Regions from separate parts of the Aerococcus sp. L_32 genome, predicted to be linked through region 3. Evidence: riboswitches for the same ligand, from Rfam matches in the RefSeq annotation. Region 3 holds a riboswitch; each other region holds the start of a gene.
What was found. Region 3 has a riboswitch for FMN ahead of ribD (bifunctional diaminohydroxyphosphoribosylaminopyrimidine deaminase/5-amino-6-(5-phosphoribosylamino)uracil reductase RibD). Riboswitches for the same ligand answer to the same signal wherever they lie in the genome.
Positions count from the first base shown of each region.

Region 1: another riboswitch for FMN. It lies ahead of ACRCJ0_RS05230 (energy-coupling factor ABC transporter ATP-binding protein); the one in region 3 lies ahead of ribD (bifunctional diaminohydroxyphosphoribosylaminopyrimidine deaminase/5-amino-6-(5-phosphoribosylamino)uracil reductase RibD).
Region 2: another riboswitch for FMN. It lies ahead of ACRCJ0_RS05295 (energy-coupling factor ABC transporter ATP-binding protein); the one in region 3 lies ahead of ribD (bifunctional diaminohydroxyphosphoribosylaminopyrimidine deaminase/5-amino-6-(5-phosphoribosylamino)uracil reductase RibD).

Region 1 is NZ_JBOEQF010000050.1:7,625-13,563, reverse strand. It holds partial or broken gene ACRCJ0_RS05240 (acyltransferase family protein) at 1-984, shown strand, start outside; gene ACRCJ0_RS05235 (OsmC family protein) at 1,120-1,569, shown strand; FMN riboswitch at 1,640-1,765, shown strand; gene ACRCJ0_RS05230 (energy-coupling factor ABC transporter ATP-binding protein) at 1,885-2,727, shown strand; gene ACRCJ0_RS05225 (energy-coupling factor ABC transporter ATP-binding protein) at 2,703-3,638, shown strand; gene ACRCJ0_RS05220 (energy-coupling factor transporter transmembrane component T family protein) at 3,635-4,423, shown strand; gene truA (tRNA pseudouridine(38-40) synthase TruA) at 4,445-5,302, shown strand; gene aroD (type I 3-dehydroquinate dehydratase) at 5,473-5,939, shown strand, end outside.
Region 2 is NZ_JBOEQF010000051.1:7,416-13,354, forward strand. It holds gene aroD (type I 3-dehydroquinate dehydratase) at 1-647, opposite strand, end outside; gene truA (tRNA pseudouridine(38-40) synthase TruA) at 803-1,660, opposite strand; gene ACRCJ0_RS05285 (energy-coupling factor transporter transmembrane component T family protein) at 1,685-2,473, opposite strand; gene ACRCJ0_RS05290 (energy-coupling factor ABC transporter ATP-binding protein) at 2,474-3,406, opposite strand; gene ACRCJ0_RS05295 (energy-coupling factor ABC transporter ATP-binding protein) at 3,382-4,224, opposite strand; FMN riboswitch at 4,344-4,469, opposite strand; gene ACRCJ0_RS05300 (OsmC family protein) at 4,544-4,993, opposite strand; partial or broken gene ACRCJ0_RS05305 (acyltransferase family protein) at 5,129-5,939, opposite strand, start outside.
Region 3 is NZ_JBOEQF010000032.1:10,986-16,924, reverse strand. It holds gene ACRCJ0_RS03880 (bifunctional 3,4-dihydroxy-2-butanone-4-phosphate synthase/GTP cyclohydrolase II) at 1-502, opposite strand, end outside; gene ACRCJ0_RS03875 (riboflavin synthase) at 503-1,105, opposite strand; gene ribD (bifunctional diaminohydroxyphosphoribosylaminopyrimidine deaminase/5-amino-6-(5-phosphoribosylamino)uracil reductase RibD) at 1,106-2,200, opposite strand; FMN riboswitch at 2,320-2,441, opposite strand; gene ACRCJ0_RS03865 (endonuclease III domain-containing protein) at 2,533-3,171, opposite strand; gene ACRCJ0_RS03860 (methylated-DNA--[protein]-cysteine S-methyltransferase) at 3,180-3,707, opposite strand; gene ACRCJ0_RS03855 (DNA-3-methyladenine glycosylase 2) at 3,720-4,625, opposite strand; gene ACRCJ0_RS03850 (GNAT family N-acetyltransferase) at 4,789-5,202, opposite strand; gene ACRCJ0_RS03845 (tautomerase family protein) at 5,293-5,676, opposite strand; gene ACRCJ0_RS03840 (cupin domain-containing protein) at 5,919-5,939, opposite strand, start outside.

The sequences.
Region 1 (5,939 bases), on a different contig from region 3:
TTATGGTATTATCCAATCAATGTGTTGTTCCATATGGTTCCAACCAGTCAGAATTGGTTTACTAATAGTATATGGCCACAAGTCATTTTGATTATTGTCCTATCCTGCTTGTCTTATGCCTTACTAGAGGAAAAAAGATGGCCGGTGCCGATTTTTAATGAAGTCCGAAATAATCAACCCGTTCGTCTATTTACAAAGGTACGTAATTTGTTTAAAGAGCCGGCACCTTGGTTGACCCGTATTTTATTCTTAGCGTTTACCTTCATATTCCTTGGTGGTGCGAGTGCTGTTGCAATTTCTAAACCAGCAGACAATGTGACAGTAGAAGAGCAGCAAGCAGCTGACCAGGCCAAGAAGATTGAGGAATTGAATAAACAACGGGCTGAACAAGAAAAACAAGCAGACGCGAGCCTATCAACCTATAAAGACAATTTAAGTGAGGCGTCACTAGGATTCTATGAAGGGATTCCTGATGAACAAGCCCGCTTTGCCTACCAATTATCTATAACCTTTATTGGTGACTCCCTAATGGTCGGTGAATCGGAAGGTTTATACACCTTGTATCCTAATGCTATTGTTGATGCGGCGGTTGGTCGCCAGTTATATACCTCAATTAGCTATCCAGCTAGCTTAGAAGCACAGGGAATGCTCCATGACACGGTTCTTGTTGACCTAGGAGCTAATGGGGGCTTTACGTCAGCTCAATTGTCTGACTTCTTAGATGAGATTGGACGGGATAAGACGATTTTCCTAGTCAATACCCATGTCGACCGCCCTTGGGCAGCTGATGTCAATAAAACCTTAGCTGAAGTGGCCAGTGACGATAGTGATACCATCTACTTATTGGACTGGCATGAATACTATAGTAACCACGAGGAAGCGTCCACTTGGTTGAGTCAAGACGGGGTCCACTTTAATCCAGACGGAGGCCAAGTGTGGTTGCAGTTTATCACCAACGGTATGTACGAAGTCTTGAAAAAATAAAATTTCTATATAAAATTGAAACATTAGATGAAAAGGCAATTGCGGGTTTGAGTGCAATTGCCTTTTTTGCTAGGAGTATTAAGGGTATAATGGCCCATATTAGAGCATAATCAAGAGGATGGAGGCAATGCGCATATGGGTGAGGATAAATTGTTGTATACGACACGGGTGCATAATGATCAAGGGCTTAAGGGAACGGCCTGGGTTGAAGGGGATAATGAGCTGCGGGTCCAAACGTCAAGTCCTTTGAAAGCTGATGAGCTTGGGACTAACCCAGAACAACTGATCGCCTTATCATGGGCGACGTGCTTGAATGCGACCATCGAAATTGCTTTAGACCGACACGGTATCAAGGGTGTGGCCAGTGAAGTGGTCGTTCAAGTGGACTATAAATTAAATCAGGAAACAACCATCACTTATTTTGATTTCAAAGTAGATATCTACCTCGATTTACCACGTGACCAGGCGGAAGCTATAGTCTATGAGGCAGAAGGCCGGTGTCCGGTATCTCAGATCATCGGTGACTATGCTTATAAGGAAATAGTGATTCACACTAATGATCATGGAGATGGTACAAAGAGATAAGGTGTCTTGACATCTGATCATTGCTTTTAATGGTGGATTTTAGTAGACTAAACTAAGTGAAAAACAAATGAAATGTCTTCAGGGCAGGGTGCGAGTCCCGATCGGCGGTAAAGTCCGCGAATTACCAGCAGCAATAGGTGATTGAACTAGTGGAATTCTAGTACCGACTGTTACAGTCAGGATGGAAGAAGCGTATAGCAGGATGAACGAGACGGCGATGCAAGTGGTTAGCTGAATTGGGCTTCTTTGACAAACTCTTCCAAGTAACATTGGAGGAGTTTTTTCTTAAATATTTAAAGTGAGCGAGGGAACAAGATGGCGAAACCGATTATTCAGGTTCAAGATTTGTCTTTTCAATATAGTCAATCAGATGAGAAATTAGCTATAGATGGCCTATCAACGAGTATCTATGAAGGTGAATGGCTAGCGATTATTGGCCATAATGGGTCGGGGAAATCGACCTTTTCAAAATTATTAGTGGGCTTACTGGAAGCCAAGTCAGGTACCATTCAGGTGGACGATAAGGTCCTTTCTATGGAGACCTTATGGGATATCCGTAGTCAAGTAGGGCTAGTCTTTCAAAATCCAGACAACCAATTTGTTGGGGCAACGGTTGAAGATGATGTGGCTTTTGCCTTGGAAAATATGGGTATGCCGGTTGATGAGATGCATGCCCGTGTTGAGTCTGCCTTGAAACGGGTTAAAATGTGGGACTACCGCGACAAGGAACCAGCAGCCTTATCTGGTGGTCAAAAGCAACGGGTTGCGATTGCGGGCGTGATTGCTATGGCACCAAAAATCATTATTTTAGATGAATCGACTTCAATGTTAGATCCTGAAGGTCGGGACGAATTGATGGCAATTGTGGCGGATATCAAACAAGATAAGGCCCTAACTGTGATTTCGATTACCCATGATTTAAACGAAGCGGCGGAAGCTGACCGGATGCTTGTCTTTAAAGAAGGACAAATTATTAAAGAGGGTACGCCAGCTGATATCTTTATTTACGGGAATGAGTTAACTGAGATTGGTTTGGATGTGCCTTTTTCCGAGCAACTAAAAAGCGCCTTAGCTAAACGCGGGGTGGCTGTGCCGGATGCATATTTTGATGAAGAAGGGTTGGGTGAATGGTTATGCAAATCGCATTTGAACAAGTAGGTTTTACTTATGGGGCCGGGACACCGTTCGCCAGTGCAGCCTTGCATGATATTAATGTAACGATTCCTGACGGGTCATATACGGCGATTATTGGCCATACAGGGTCAGGAAAGTCGACCATTACCCAACACCTTAACGCCTTGGTACAACCCACTGTAGGACAAGTACGAATTGGTGAGACGGTGGTGTCAGCTGACGCTAAGCCAAAAGACTTGAAGAAGCTCCGTCAACGAGTAGGGATGGTCTTCCAATTTCCTGAAGGACAACTATTTGAAGAAACGGTCATTAAAGATGTAATGTTCGGGCCGATGAATTTTGGCGACGATGAAGCGACAGCCCGCGAGAAAGCTGAAGGAGCCTTAGCAGCAGTGGGGATTGCTCGGACTTTATTTGAGCGGTCACCTTTTGAATTATCTGGTGGGCAAATGCGCCGGGTAGCCATTGCTGGGGTGATTGCCATGAAACCGGAAGTACTGGTATTAGATGAGCCAACTGCTGGACTAGATCCAAAAGGTCGGATGGAAATGATGTCTATGTTCGACCGCTTGTATAGAGACCAAGGGTTGACGATTGTTTTAGTGACCCATCAAATGGAGGATGTGGCAGCTTATGCCAACCACGTGATTGTGATGGATGGTGGGACTTGTGTGAAACAAGGGACGCCAGCTGACGTTTTTGCCGACCCTGCTTGGTTAGCCAGCCACCAATTGGCTTTACCGGACGCAGCTGATTTTGCCTTTAATTTGCAAGGTAAATTAGACCGCCAGTTATGGGATGGAGCGACTCAGGTGCCATTAACGGTAGATGCTTTAGCTGATTTAATCGTTGATAACTTGGCTTTAACGACCGGGCAAAATGACGACGACGAGTTAAACGGACTTAGTACAGAGGAAGGGGTCAATGATAGATGAAAGATAAATTGATTATTGGCCGGTATATTCCCGGTAATTCCTTGATGCACAAACTGGACCCGAGGGTGAAATTGGTGGCCTTGATTGTCATGATGCTATTGGTGTTTGCGGCAACTAATGTCACGACCAATATCGTCATGATCGTGGTGGTCACGAGTCTAGTCTTTTTAACTGGGATTTCTTTAAGGGTATTTTTACGCGGTTTGAAACCCATGATTGCGATTATTATTTTTACGGTAGCCCTACAAATCCTCTTTACCCACACCGGGGACGTCCTGTGGTCTTTTGGGCCACTAGCCTTAACAACTGGTGGCTTGTCTAATGCGGCCTATATTTTTATCCGCTTCCTATTGATTATTTTCCTATCGACGATATTGACTTTGACCACTCAACCTCTGGCTATTACAGATGCCATGGAAGCCTTGTTGAAGCCTGTTCGTAACATTTTGCCAGTCCATGAGGTTGCCTTGATGTTGTCGATTGCCTTGCGATTTGTCCCGACCCTACTTGAAGAAGCGGATAAGATCATGAACGCACAGCGGGCACGTGGTGTGGACTTTTCAGAAGGCAACATCCTTGAGCGGGTGAAAGCCTTTATTCCAGTCCTCATTCCCTTATTCATTTCAGCCTTTAACCGGGCTTATGACCTAGCCACTGCCATGGAAGCGCGTGGTTACAAGGGCGGTGAAGGACGGACCAAGTACCGTCAATTGCATTGGGGCAGAATAGATACCCTTGCCAGTATCGGTCTTGCTGTTTTGACCATCGTCATGATTATCTTATAGCCACTAGAAGGAGGGCGCATTTTGCCTAGATTTAAAGTAACCTTGCAATACGACGGGACACCCTTTGTCGGCTTTCAAGTGCAACCAAATGGGCATACCGTACAAGAGGCCCTTGAAAGAGCCCTAAAGCTCATGTCTAAAGGACAGACGATTCCTGTCGTTGGGTCAGGTCGGACCGATTCAGGCGTTCATGCTCTTGGCCAAGTGATTCATTTTGATTATCCAGCGGAAATTGGGGAGGAAGCGGTCTTAAGAGCCTTAAATTCAATCCTTGACGATGCCATTTGCATCACCAAGGTTGAGCGGGTGGAAGATGATTTCCACGCCCGGTTTCATACGAATGGGAAGAAGTACATCTATAAGGTAGATACCTCTAAGTTTCCGTCACCGTTTACTAGACAGTATATGTACCACCATCCCTACCGAACGGACGTTACCCGAATGCAAACGGCCTTAAAGGACATTATCGGCGTCCATGATTTTAAGTCCTTCTGTTCGACTAAAACGGATAAAACCAACTTTGTCCGGGAAATTTACCGAGCTGAAGTGACGGCTGATCCCGATGCAGAAACTTTGACCTTCGTCTTTGAAGGATCAGGCTTCTTATATAATATGGTCAGGATTTTGGTGGGCACAACGCTTCAAATTGGGGACGGGTTAAGACCAGTTGATGAGATGAAACGATTGATCGCAGCCGAAGACCGGAATGAAGCAGGACCCACAGCAGCCGCACATGGCTTATATTTAGCGGAGGTTTATTACCTAGGACTAGAAGATCGCCAGCAGGTTTCCAAGGCTTATAGCGACTATAAATCTGGTTTAGGGACGCCTATGAGTGCAAGTGGGGACTTAGAGGCAAATTCAGGTGAAGACTTTTAGAGACGGTCGACAATTTTGATGATCAAAATATTGAAGAAGTTAATAAAGAATAAGTGCTTCAATCTTTAATCACAAATTTTATATAGCTTAAAAGGTAAAAACTCGATACAATATACATATCAAATGGTATCGAGTTTTTTATTTTACCTTGATGTCAGAAGGAGTCCAACATGAAGAGTGTAAAAATTGCTTCCTTGAAGTTCGGGGAGGATAGACCAAAAATGATTATTCCCTTAGCCGAGGATAATGCGGTAGATATTATTAACTGTGCCAATTTCTACCGCCGTCAACCAGGCGATATGGTGGAATGGCGGATTGATTACTTTGACGATTTCGACGAGCTGGAAGAGTTGGTTGAATTGAGTAAACGGGTGAAAACCTCTATTCAAAAACCCTTACTTGCCACCTTTAGAACCTTGGGCGAGGGCGGGGAGTCAGCTATTGGCAAGAGCCAGTATGTTGAAATGTACCGGTATTTAATCCAAGCCAAGGCTGTTGACGCTATTGATATCGAGTTTGAGCGAGGCCAGGACATCTTAGACAACCTGATTCCTTACGCCCACAAACACCAAGTCAAAGTCATTGTTTCCTACCATGATTTTGTGAAAACCCCTTTGGAAAATGATATAGTCAAACG
Region 2 (5,939 bases), on a different contig from region 3:
ATTTCCCCGGCAATTCGGGTAATCTTACCTAAACGGCCCATCGACATGGTAATCAAGGGTTGGTCGATTAATGTGGACGCTTGGTGGGTCGCGTTCATCAAAGCCAATACCTCCGCTTCATCGTGGGGCATGACGGCCATTTTCACAATATCCGCCTCTGACTGACCCATCTTTTGTAGGCGCTTGACTATATCATTTTCCAAAGGGGTTTTCACAAAATCATGGTAGGAAACGATGACTTTGACTTGGTGTTTGTGGGCGTAAGGAATCAGGTTGTCTAAGATGTCCTGGCCTCGCTCAAACTCGATATCAATAGCGTCGACAGCCTTGGCTTGGATTAAATACCGGTACATTTCAACATACTGGCTCTTGCCAATAGCTGACTCCCCGCCCTCGCTCAAGGTTCTAAAGGTGGCAAGTAAGGGTTTTTGAATAGAGGTTTTCACCCGTTTACTCAATTCAACCAACTCTTCCAGCTCGTCGAAATCGTCAAAGTAATCAATCCGCCATTCCACCATATCGCCTGGTTGACGGCGGTAGAAATTGGCACAGTTAATAATATCTACCGTATTATCCTCGGCCAAGGGAATAATAATTTTTGGTCTATCCTCCCCGAACTTCAAGGAAGCAATTTTTACACTCTTCATGTTGGACTCCTTCTGACATCAAGGCAAAATAAATAACTCGATACAATTTGATATGTATATTGTATCGAGTTTTTGCCTTTTAAGCTATATAAAATTTGTGACCAAAGATTAAAGAACTTATTCTTCATTCATATCATCAAATTTGTCGACCATTCCTAAAAGTCTTCATCTGAATTTGTATCTAAGCTCATACTTGCATCCACAGGAGTACTTAAACCAACTTTATAGTCGCTATAAGCCTGCGAAACCTGCCGGCGGCCCTCTAGCCCTAGGTAATAAACCTCCGATAAATACAAGCCATGTGCGGCTGCTGTGGGCCCTGCTTCATTCCGGTCTTCGGCTGCGATCAACCGTTTCATCTCGTCAACTGGTCTTAACCCATCCCCAATTTGAAGCGTTGTGCCCACCAAAATCCGGACCATATTGTACAAGAACCCTGACCCTTCAAAGACAAAGGTCAAGGTTTCTGCATCCGGGTCAGCCGTCACTTCGGCCCGGTAAATTTCTCGGACAAAGTTGGTTTTATCCGTTTTAGTCGAACAGAAGGACTTAAAATCATGAACGCCGATAATGTCCTTTAAGGCCTCCTGCATACGCTTAATATCCGTCCGGTAGGGATGGTGGTACATATACTGTCTAGTAAATGGTGACGGAAACTTGGACGTATCTACCTTGTAAATATACTTCTTACCGTTAGTATGAAAACGGGCGTGGAAATCATCTTCCACCCGTTCAACCTTAGTGATTCGAATAGCATCATCAAGGATTGAATTCATTGCCCTTAAGACCGCTTCCTCACCAATTTCCGCTGGATAGTCAAAATGAATGACTTGGCCAAGGGCATGAACACCTGAATCGGTCCGGCCTGACCCAACAACAGGAATCGTCTGTCCTTTTGACATGAGCTTTAAGGCTTTTTCAAGGGCTTCTTGTACAGTGTGGCCATTTGGTTGCACCTGGAAGCCGACAAATGGTGTTCCATCGTATTGCAAGGTTACTTTAAATCTAGGCAAAATGCGCCCTCCTTCTACTAGTGGCTATAAGATAATCATGACAACGGTCAAAACCGCAAGACAGATACTGGCAAGGGTATCTAGTTTGCCCCAATGCAATTGACGGTACTTGGTCCGGCCTTCACCACCCTTGTAACCACGCGCTTCCATGGCAGTGGCTAGGTCGTAAGCTCGGTTAAAGGCAGAAATAAACAAGGGAATTAGGACTGGAATAAAGGCTTTTACCCGCTCAAGGATATTCCCTTCTGAAAAGTCTACACCACGTGCCCGCTGTGCATTCATGATCTTATCTGCCTCTTCTAGTAGGGTCGGGACAAATCGCAAGGCAATCGATAACATTAAGGCAATCTCATGGACTGGCAAAATGTTACGAACAGGCTTCAACAAGGCTTCCATGGCATCGGTAATAGCCAGGGGTTGAGTAGTCAAAGTCAAAATCGTCGATAGGAAAATAATCAATAGGAAGCGGACAAAAATATAGGCCGCATTGGATAAACCACCAGTTGTTAAGGCTAGTGGACCAAATGACCACAGGACGTCCCCAGTATGCGTAAAGAGGATTTGTAGGGCTACCGTAAAAATGATAATAGCAATCATGGGTTTTAAACCACGTAAAAATATCCCTAAAGAAATCCCAGTTAAAAAGACCAAACTCGTAACCACTGCAATCATGACGATATTGGTCGTGACATCAGTTGCCGCAAACACCAGCAACATCATGACAATCAAGCCCACCAATTTCACCCTTGGGTCCAGTTTGTGCATCAAGGAATTACCGGGAATGTACCGGCCAATAATCAATTTATCTTTCATCTATAATTGGCCCCCTTCCCCTGTAATAAATCCGCTTAACTTGTCGTCGTCATTTTGCCCGGTTGCTAAAGCCAATTTATCAACAATTAAGTCAGCTAAAGCATCCACCGTTAATGGGACGTCAGTCGCTGTGTCCCATAACTGGCGGTCTAATCTACCTTGTAGATTAAAGGCAAAATCAGCTGCGTCCGGTAAAGCCAATTGGTGGCTGGCTAACCAAGCAGGGTCCGCAAAGATGTCAGCTGGCGTCCCTTCTTTCACACAAGTCCCACCATCCATCACAATCACGTGGTTGGCATATGCTGCCACATCTTCCATTTGATGGGTCACTAAAACAATCGTCAACCCTTGGTCTCGGTACAAGCGGTCGAACATTGACATCATTTCCATCCGACCTTTTGGATCCAGTCCAGCAGTTGGCTCATCTAATACCAGTACTTCCGGTTTCATGGCAATCACCCCAGCAATGGCTACCCTGCGCATTTGCCCACCAGATAACTCAAAAGGTGACCGCTCAAATAAAGTCGGGGCAATCCCCACTGCTGCTAAAGCCGCTTCAGCTTTCTCGCGGGCTGTCGCTTCACCGTCACCAAAATTCATAGGACCGAACATGACATCTTTAATAACAGTTTCTTCAAATAGTTGACCTTCAGGAAATTGGAAGACCATCCCTACTCGTTGGCGGATTTTCTTCAAGTCTTTTGGCTTAGAGTCAGCTGATACAACCGTCTCACCAATCCGTACTTGGCCTACAGTTGGTTGTACCAAGGCGTTAAGGTGTTGGGTAATGGTCGACTTTCCTGACCCTGTATGGCCAATAATCGCCGTATATGACCCATCTGGAATCGTCACGTTAATATCATGCAAGGCTACACTGGCGAACGGTGTCCCAGCACCGTAAGTAAAGCCTACTTGTTCAAATGCGATTTGCATAACCATTCACCCAACCCTTCTTCATCAAAATATGCATCCGGCACAGCCACACCGCGTTTAGCAAGAGCGCTTTTTAGTTGCTCAGAAAAAGGCACATCCAAACCAATCTCAGTTAAATCATTCCCGTAAGTAAAGATTTCAGCTGGCGTCCCCTCTTTAATAATTTGCCCTTCTTTAAAGACAAGCATCCGGTCAGCTTCCGCCGCCTCGTTTAAATCATGGGTAATCGAAATCACAGTCAGGGCATTATCTTGTTTGATATCCGCCACGACTGCCATCAATTCGTCACGCCCTTCAGGATCTAACATTGAAGTCGATTCATCTAAAATAATGATTTTCGGTGCCACAGCAATCACACCCGCAATAGCTACTCGTTGTTTTTGACCACCTGATAAGGCTGCGGGTTCCCTGTCGCGATAGTCCCACATTTTAACCCGTTTCAAGGCAGACTCAACACGGGCATGCATCTCATCAACCGGCATACCCATATTTTCCAAGGCAAAAGCCACATCCTCTTCAACCGTTGCCCCAACAAATTGGTTGTCTGGATTTTGAAAGACTAGCCCCACTTGACTACGGATATCCCATAAGGTCTCCATAGAAAGGACCTTATCGTCCACCTGAATGATTCCTGACTTGGCTTCTAGTAAGCCCACTAATAATTTTGAAAAGGTCGATTTCCCCGACCCATTATGGCCAATAATTGCTAGCCATTCACCTTCATAGATAGTCGTTGATAGGCCATCTATAGCTAATTTCTCGTCTGATTGACTATATTGAAAAGACAAATCTTGAACCTGAATAATCGGTTTCGCCATCTTGTTCCCTCGCTCACTTAATATATTTAAGAAAAAAACTCCTCCAACGTTACTTGGAAGAGTTTGTCAAAGAAGCCCAAGTCCAGCTAGACTTGCATCGCCGTCTCGTTCATCCTGCTATACGCTTCTTCCATCCTGACTGTAACAGTCGGTACTAGAATTCCACTAGTTCAATCACCTGATTTACCTGGTAATTCGCGGACTTTACCGCCGATCGGGACTCGCACCCTGCCCTGAAGACATTTCATTTGTTTTTCACTTAGTTTAGTCTACACAAATCCACCAGTAAAAGCAATGATTAGATGTCAAGACACCTTGTTTATGCCTTTGTACCATCCCCAAGATCATTAGCATGAATCACCATTTCCGTATAAGGATAATCACCGATAATTTGAGATACCGGACAACGTTCTTCTGCCTCATAGACAATAGCTTCCGCCTGATCACGTGGTAAATCGAGATAGACATCTACTTTAAAATCAAAATAAGTAATGGTCGTTTCCTGGTTTAATTTATAATCCACTTGAACGACCACTTCACTGGTCATACCCTTGATACCGTGTCGGTCTAAAGCAATTTCGATGGTCGCATTCAAACACGTAGCCCATGATAAGGCAATCAATTGTTCTGGGTTCGTCCCAGGCTCATTCGCTTTCAAAGGACTTGACGTTTGAACCCGCAGCTCATTCTCCCCTTCAACCCAGGCCGTTCCCTTAAGTCCTTGATCATTATGCACCCGTGTCGTATACAACAATTTATCCTCAGCCATATGCGCATTGCCTCCATCCTCTTGATAACGCTCTAATATGGGTCATTATACCCTTAATTTCCAACACAAAAAAGGCAATTGCACTCAAATCCGCAATTGCCTTTTCACCGAATGATTCATTTATATATGGAAATTTTATTGTTTCAAGGTTACGTACATACCGTTGGTGATAAACTGCAACCACACTTGGCCTCCGTCTGGATTAAAGTGGACCCCGTCTTGGCTCAACCAAGTGGACGCTTCTTCGTGGTTGCTGTAGAATTCATGCCAATCCAGTAAATATACTGAATCACTATCGTCACTAGCTGCTTCAGCTAAAGTCTTGTTGACATCAGATGCCCAAGGACGGTCGACATGGGTATTGACTAGGAAAATGGTTTTATCCCGGCCAATCTCATCTAAGAAGTCAGACAATTGAGCTGACGTAAAGCCACCATTCGCACCTAGGTCAACCAAAACGACATCTTTTAGCATACCCTGTGCTTCTAAGCTAGCTGGATAGCCAATTAAGGTATATAACTGTCGACCAACCGCCGCATCAACAATAGCATTAGGATACAAGGTGTACAAACCCTCTGATTCGCCCACCATGAGGGAGTCACCAATAAAGGTTACCGGTAATTGATAGGCAAAGCGGGCTTGTTCATCTGGAATCCCTTCATAAAATCCTAGCGACGCCTCACTTAAACTGTCTTTATAAGTTGACAGACTAGCGTCAGCTTGCTTCTCTTGCTCAGCCCTTTGTTTATTCAGTTCTTCAATCTTCTTGGCTTGTTCAGCAGCTTGCTGCTCCTCTACCGTCACATTGTCAGCCGGTTTAGACACCGCCACCGCACTCACGCCTCCTAGGAAAACGAGGGCAAATGCAATGAATAAAATGCGGGTCAACCAGGGTGCCGGCTCTTTAAACAAGTTACGAACCTTAGTAAAAAGATGGACGGGTTGG
Region 3 (5,939 bases):
CTTCGCGCATAATTTCTACACAAACACCCACTGGATTCAGCCCAGCTAATTTCATCAAATCAACCGTTGCTTCTGTATGACCGTTTCGCTCCAAGACACCATTTTCTTTCGCCACCAATGGGAAAACGTGGCCCGGACGGTTAAAGTCGCTGGGTTGGCTATTCGGATTTGCTGCTTCACGCATGGTTAACCCGCGTTCAATTGCGGACACACCTGTGCTTGTCTCTTTATGGTCAATGGATACCGTAAATGCGGTTGTATGTGGATCTGTATTATCCTCCACCATTGGCGACAAATTCAAACGACTAGCTATTTCCTGACTCATTGGCTGGCAAATTAACCCTTTAGCATGAGTCGCCATAAAATTAATATTAGCTGTTGTTGCAAACTCAGCTGCACAAATTAAGTCTCCTTCATTTTCTCTATTCTCATCATCCAAAACCATAATGATTTGGCCTGCTTGTAAAGCTGCTAATGCGTCTTCGATTGTTGAAAAATCCATCTATACCCGCTCCTTCACTGTAAATTGTTCAATATACTTGCCAACAATATCATTTTCTAAATTCACGATAGTGCCTACTTGATAGGTTGAAAAGATTGTTTGTTCACTGGTGTGAGGAATGATTGATACTTTAAATGTATCTCCTTCAACTCCAGCAACTGTTAAACTTGTGCCATCAATAGCAACAGATCCCTTCATGATGATGTAGCGCATTAATGGTTTACTTGTTTGAATCGTGTACCAATTAGCGATACCATCCGCCTCAATTGCGGTGATTTTACCAATACCATCAATATGTCCACTTACAATATGACCACCAAATCTCGCATTTGCCTTCATTGCCCGTTCCAGATTCACGCGGCTATTGTTAGCAATACCTTCTAAAGACGTTTTCGCAATCGTTTCTGGCATCACTTCAACTTGGAAATTAGTATCGGTGTAATTCGTCACGGTAAGACAAATGCCGTTGACACTAATAGAGTCACCTAGATTGACATCGGATACTATTTTTTCCGAGGCAATGGTTAAAAGAAGTCCTGCATCATTGTTGATGGCCTCGATACTTTCAATACGGCCAATATCTTCGATAATTCCTGTAAACATTTAATCCACCCTACTTTCTATCAAAAAGTCCTTACCTAATGGCGTGATTGCTTGGATATAACTTGTGAGCGCTTGGTCCATATGTGGAAAACCGAAACCACTGATAGGACTATACTGGTCAAAACCACCAATAACTTTAGGACCAATATAAGTGTGGATTTCCTGGATTAAACCAGCTTCAAGTAGCGAAGCATTTAGTTTTGATCCACCTTCAACATAAATACTTTGAATACCTTGCTGGCCTAGTTGGGTGATTAAATCAAGTAAATCTACCTTGGCATTCTTTTCCTTCACAATTAATAGCTGGCAACCGGCTGCTTGATAGGCTTGGTGATCTTGTAGATTCTGATTAGTTGTCGCAATAATTGTAGGCGTTTCCTTAGCAGTTTTGACTAATTGGCTGGTTAAGGGGAGCTTCAGGCTACTATCACAAACGATACGGATAGGATTAATCCCCCCAAAATCGTCAATTCGAACAGTTAACGCTGGATCATCCGCAAGCACTGTCCCAATCCCAACCATAATGGCTTGGTTACTGTGGCGTTGGTAATGGACATGGTCACGTGCAGTTTTGTCCGTTATCCACTGGGAATCCCCAGTGTAAGCAGCTGTTCGACCATCAAGGGTCATGGCATACTTCATGGTGACGTAGGGTTGCTTACGGGTCATAAAATAATTGAATTTACGGTTAAGATCTTCACTTTCTTCAGCCAAAAGACCCGTTTCTACTTCAATATGGTGGTTTCTTAATTCCTGGATGCCTTTTCCAGCAACTAGTGGATTCGGATCAGTTGCAGCAACCACCACTTTTTCAATACCCGCCTCTATAAGGGCATGGGTACAAGGCGGCGTCTTGCCGAAGTGGCAGCAAGGTTCAAGGGTTACGTAAATCGTTGCCCCCTTGACATCATGGCCTTTTTCAAAAGCGTCTTTTAAGGCTTCTCTTTCCGCATGGAGACCGCCGTATTGCTTGTGGTAACCTTGGCCAAGAATCTGATCATTTTTCACAATGACTGCACCCACCATGGGGTTCGACTTGGTCCAACCTCGGCCTAGCTTAGCCAAATCTAGCGCTTTTTGCATATAGTCTTTCATTCACTCATCCTTTCCTAAACAACAAATAATCCAGTCAGAGTGACGAAAAAAAGCCCTAGAAATAAGATTCCTAGGGCACACAAATAAACTATAGACTTATAGTAATTGTTTATTTTGATTCTACTCTTCTTCCATCCAGACTTTACTGTCGGTCTCGGAATTACACCGAGTCAGCCCCTAATTAAAGGAGGTCGCGGACTTTACCGCCGGTCGGGAATCACACCCTGCCCTGAAGATTTTATTTGAATGTTTATGGTGATATCATACGGTATTAAAAAGAAAATGTAAACCCAAACGTGTTTTTTAAACAAAAAATATATACTATAGAGTATTTATTTTTTGTGATTTGATAAAAAAATTTCCTTTACTTGGCCATTTTTACCCAAGTATAGTTTGCCAAACTCATCAATTAAGCCATGGAATTCCTGGGCTTCCTCATAATTGAAGTCATCCGGTAAGTTAATTTCTTGGTAAAGGCTTTGATAGGTTGTGTACGAATTTCCTGTCAACCAACTGAATAATCGCCTAGCGTAGGCATCAGCGATAAACGCTGGTTGATCAAAAATATAAACTCGGAAGACATCCCCCGTTTCAAAGCCTATGCCTCGAATTTTCAATAATTCGCTCCTTAGATGGTCGCCGTATTGGTCGGAAATCGCTTGATAATCCCAATTATGGTCATTAAACCACTCAAAGGTTGCCTGTATCGTTCTTGCTTTATTACGGTAGAAGCCACTGGGGCGAATAAGTATTTCTAAGTCTTCTACATTTAGTTTTAAAATCTCCTCCGGCAAAAAGGCGGTTGCTGCTTTTAAATTGTTTAAAGATTTATCCACATTTCGCCAATTAGTGTTCTGTACTAAAATAGCACCCAGAATGATTTCTACTTTACTTTCTGCGGGCCACCATCCTTGTGGGCCCATTTCTGTGAATAGCGTGTCATATAATTTTCTGATATTGATTTGTTTCATAGTGCTCCCTAAATTTGGTGTTTCTCTAGCTTATACCGGTCAAAGCCTTCCAAAGCCAGCAAGGTAATTTTGCGGTCGATACCACCTGCATAACCAGTCAATGCACCATTAGTGGCTACAACCCGGTGACATGGAATTAGAATCGAGATAGGATTGTGGCCAACAGCGCCGCCAGCTGCACGAGCTGAACCCCTTTTCCCAGGAGCATTTAAAGCAACTTGATCAGCTAATTCCTTATAGCTAGTCGTTTGGCCGTAAGGGACATGAATCAGTGCGTTCAGGATTTGCTTACGGTAAGGCGTTACTTCAGGGGCTAGAATAGTTGGATCAAGTGTGGGATTTTCACCAGCAAAATAAGCATCTAACCAATTTTTTACTTGCTTTGTCACTGGCGTTTCTCCTTCTATCATAGTCTGTAAGTCGTATTTACCACCAAAGTATCTTTGATCACTAAACCACAATCCTTTAATCGCATGTTCATCATTCACGATAGTCATTTGACCAAGTGGTGAGGTGTAAGATGATTTGTAATACATCGCATTTCCTCCTTAGTGTAATAGGCGCCAAATGTAAAAAGTAGCATAGGCAGACCAAGAACCCCAATCTTTTTGTAGAGATAGTAGTCGCTCTTTATCAGGTTTAATATCGAGATTTTCAATTTGTTTGATCCCGTTTAATAAGCCAATATCTGCCATTGGGAAGGCATCACCGAGTCGTAAGCAGCGCATCAGTACATAATTGGCAGTCCATGGACCGATACCACGAACTTTTGTCATCTCTTTCTCAGCTGCTTTGGCAGTTTGAAATTGTTGATAATAGATTTTTGACATTTTTCCAGCGGTAATTTGCTTTGAAATTTCCATTAGATACTCAGCTTTTCTCTGAGTTAGTTTTAGTTGGCGAAGATCTTCAACAGTGGATTGGACAATCGCTTCTGGTTGTGGGTAAATCCAGTAAGTTTCCCCTTCGAAGTTGATCGGTTCTCCATATTTTTCTGTAAAACGACGTTTCAAGGTATACGCGTAGATTAGGTTAATTTGTTGGCCAAGAATGCCCCAAGTGATGACTTCGTAAAAGTCAGGCATGCCAACTAATCTTAAGCCATAAAAATGCTGGGTCAGGTTACTTAATAGTGGATCATTTTCCGCCATAATATAAAAATCGGTGAGGTCAGTATCTAAATCAAACCAGTCACGGATATAACGCGTGATATAAAATTTCGCGTTGTCAGTCCACTTTAGGTCATTTAAAATCCGCACTTGAAGATATTCTTGATTTGTATCTGGACTAATTTCACATAAGTAAATTTCTCCATCCACCTTGTAGGCTCTTCGTAATTTACCGCCTATCATCTTGTACATCACTTCGTTAGTCGTTCGGCTTAAATACCCCATAATCGATGACCAAGCGCATATTTCTGGTAAATTAATTTGTAGCAAGTCTGACGTCATCATCCCACAACTCCTTTAACTAAATCCATTTTAACATCATCTATTGCAAATAAATAACACTATCTGGCTTTTTAAATTTCGGGACTAGTATAGTAAACTGCATTTCAACAACAAAACCCTAGCTATCACTAGTTTAGAGTGATAGCTAGGGTATTTAAATAAAGTATTATAGTTTTATAAATCTCTTCTGTTCTTTGGTTGCAACATATCCTTTATGCTGATAGAACTGATGTGCTTTTACTCTTTCAACACCCGAATTCAACCGAATAAAGTTATATTGTTTGAGATTTTTCTCCTGTTCCAACACGTCCATCAACTCACTACCTATACCTTGTCCTTGATATTCAGGTAAAACCGCTAGTCCTAGAATATTAAAGCCAGAATCTGAATATAGTGTATGATATACCTCAGCTTGAATGAAACCAACTACTCTATTTTCTTTCTCAAAAACTTTTGTAAAATGATTTTGAATGTTTAAAATATTTGATGCTACTTTTTCAATTGTAACGTTATATCCTAAACTAACCCTAGCTATTAGAGCAATCGACGATGCATCTTCAACTTTAATATCTCGTATCATATATCCTCCCATCATCAAATATAAAGTTATATTATTATCACTGTATAAACAACACCATTAATGACTTCAAAAAAGTAGAATTCAAATTATTTACTCCGCATACTGTGCAATACCATTACCAAAGGACCAGTTCTCTTTATTTACTTCTACTAAGTTGATAAAGACATCTTCTTTGCGAATATCTAATTGGCTATTTAATTTATCAGCAACTGTCTTGTATAAAGCTTTTTTCAACTCAGTTGTACGTCCCTCATTCATTGTGATTTGAATGATTACGATACCTTCTGTACGGTCAACACCTAGATAATTGGTAGAAAATATCAGTTCTTCAGCTTTTAAATCATTAACAACCACGAACTTATCTTCTTCAGGGATTCCAATCGTTTCAAGCATAGATTCGTAAACTAACTCACCTAGTTGTGATTTGAATTCTGCGGTCTTACCTTCTAATAGATCGATTCTAACTAATGGCATGTAGCACACTCCTTATCTTTTTGCGTAATATTATTATATATGAAAATTTAATTAAATTGCTAGTTTCACCTTACAACAACTTTTTAGAAGTACCGTACTATACATTGTTTGATATATGTAAAGGAATATCTTTTTATAGAGACTGGTTGATTTCTAGCATAGAAAAACCGATAACGCTTTTAAGGTCATCGGTTTTCTTGATTTAACTATTGTTTGTACTTTTTATGCATTTCATGTTTGCTTTATTCATTTGGATCGCTTTC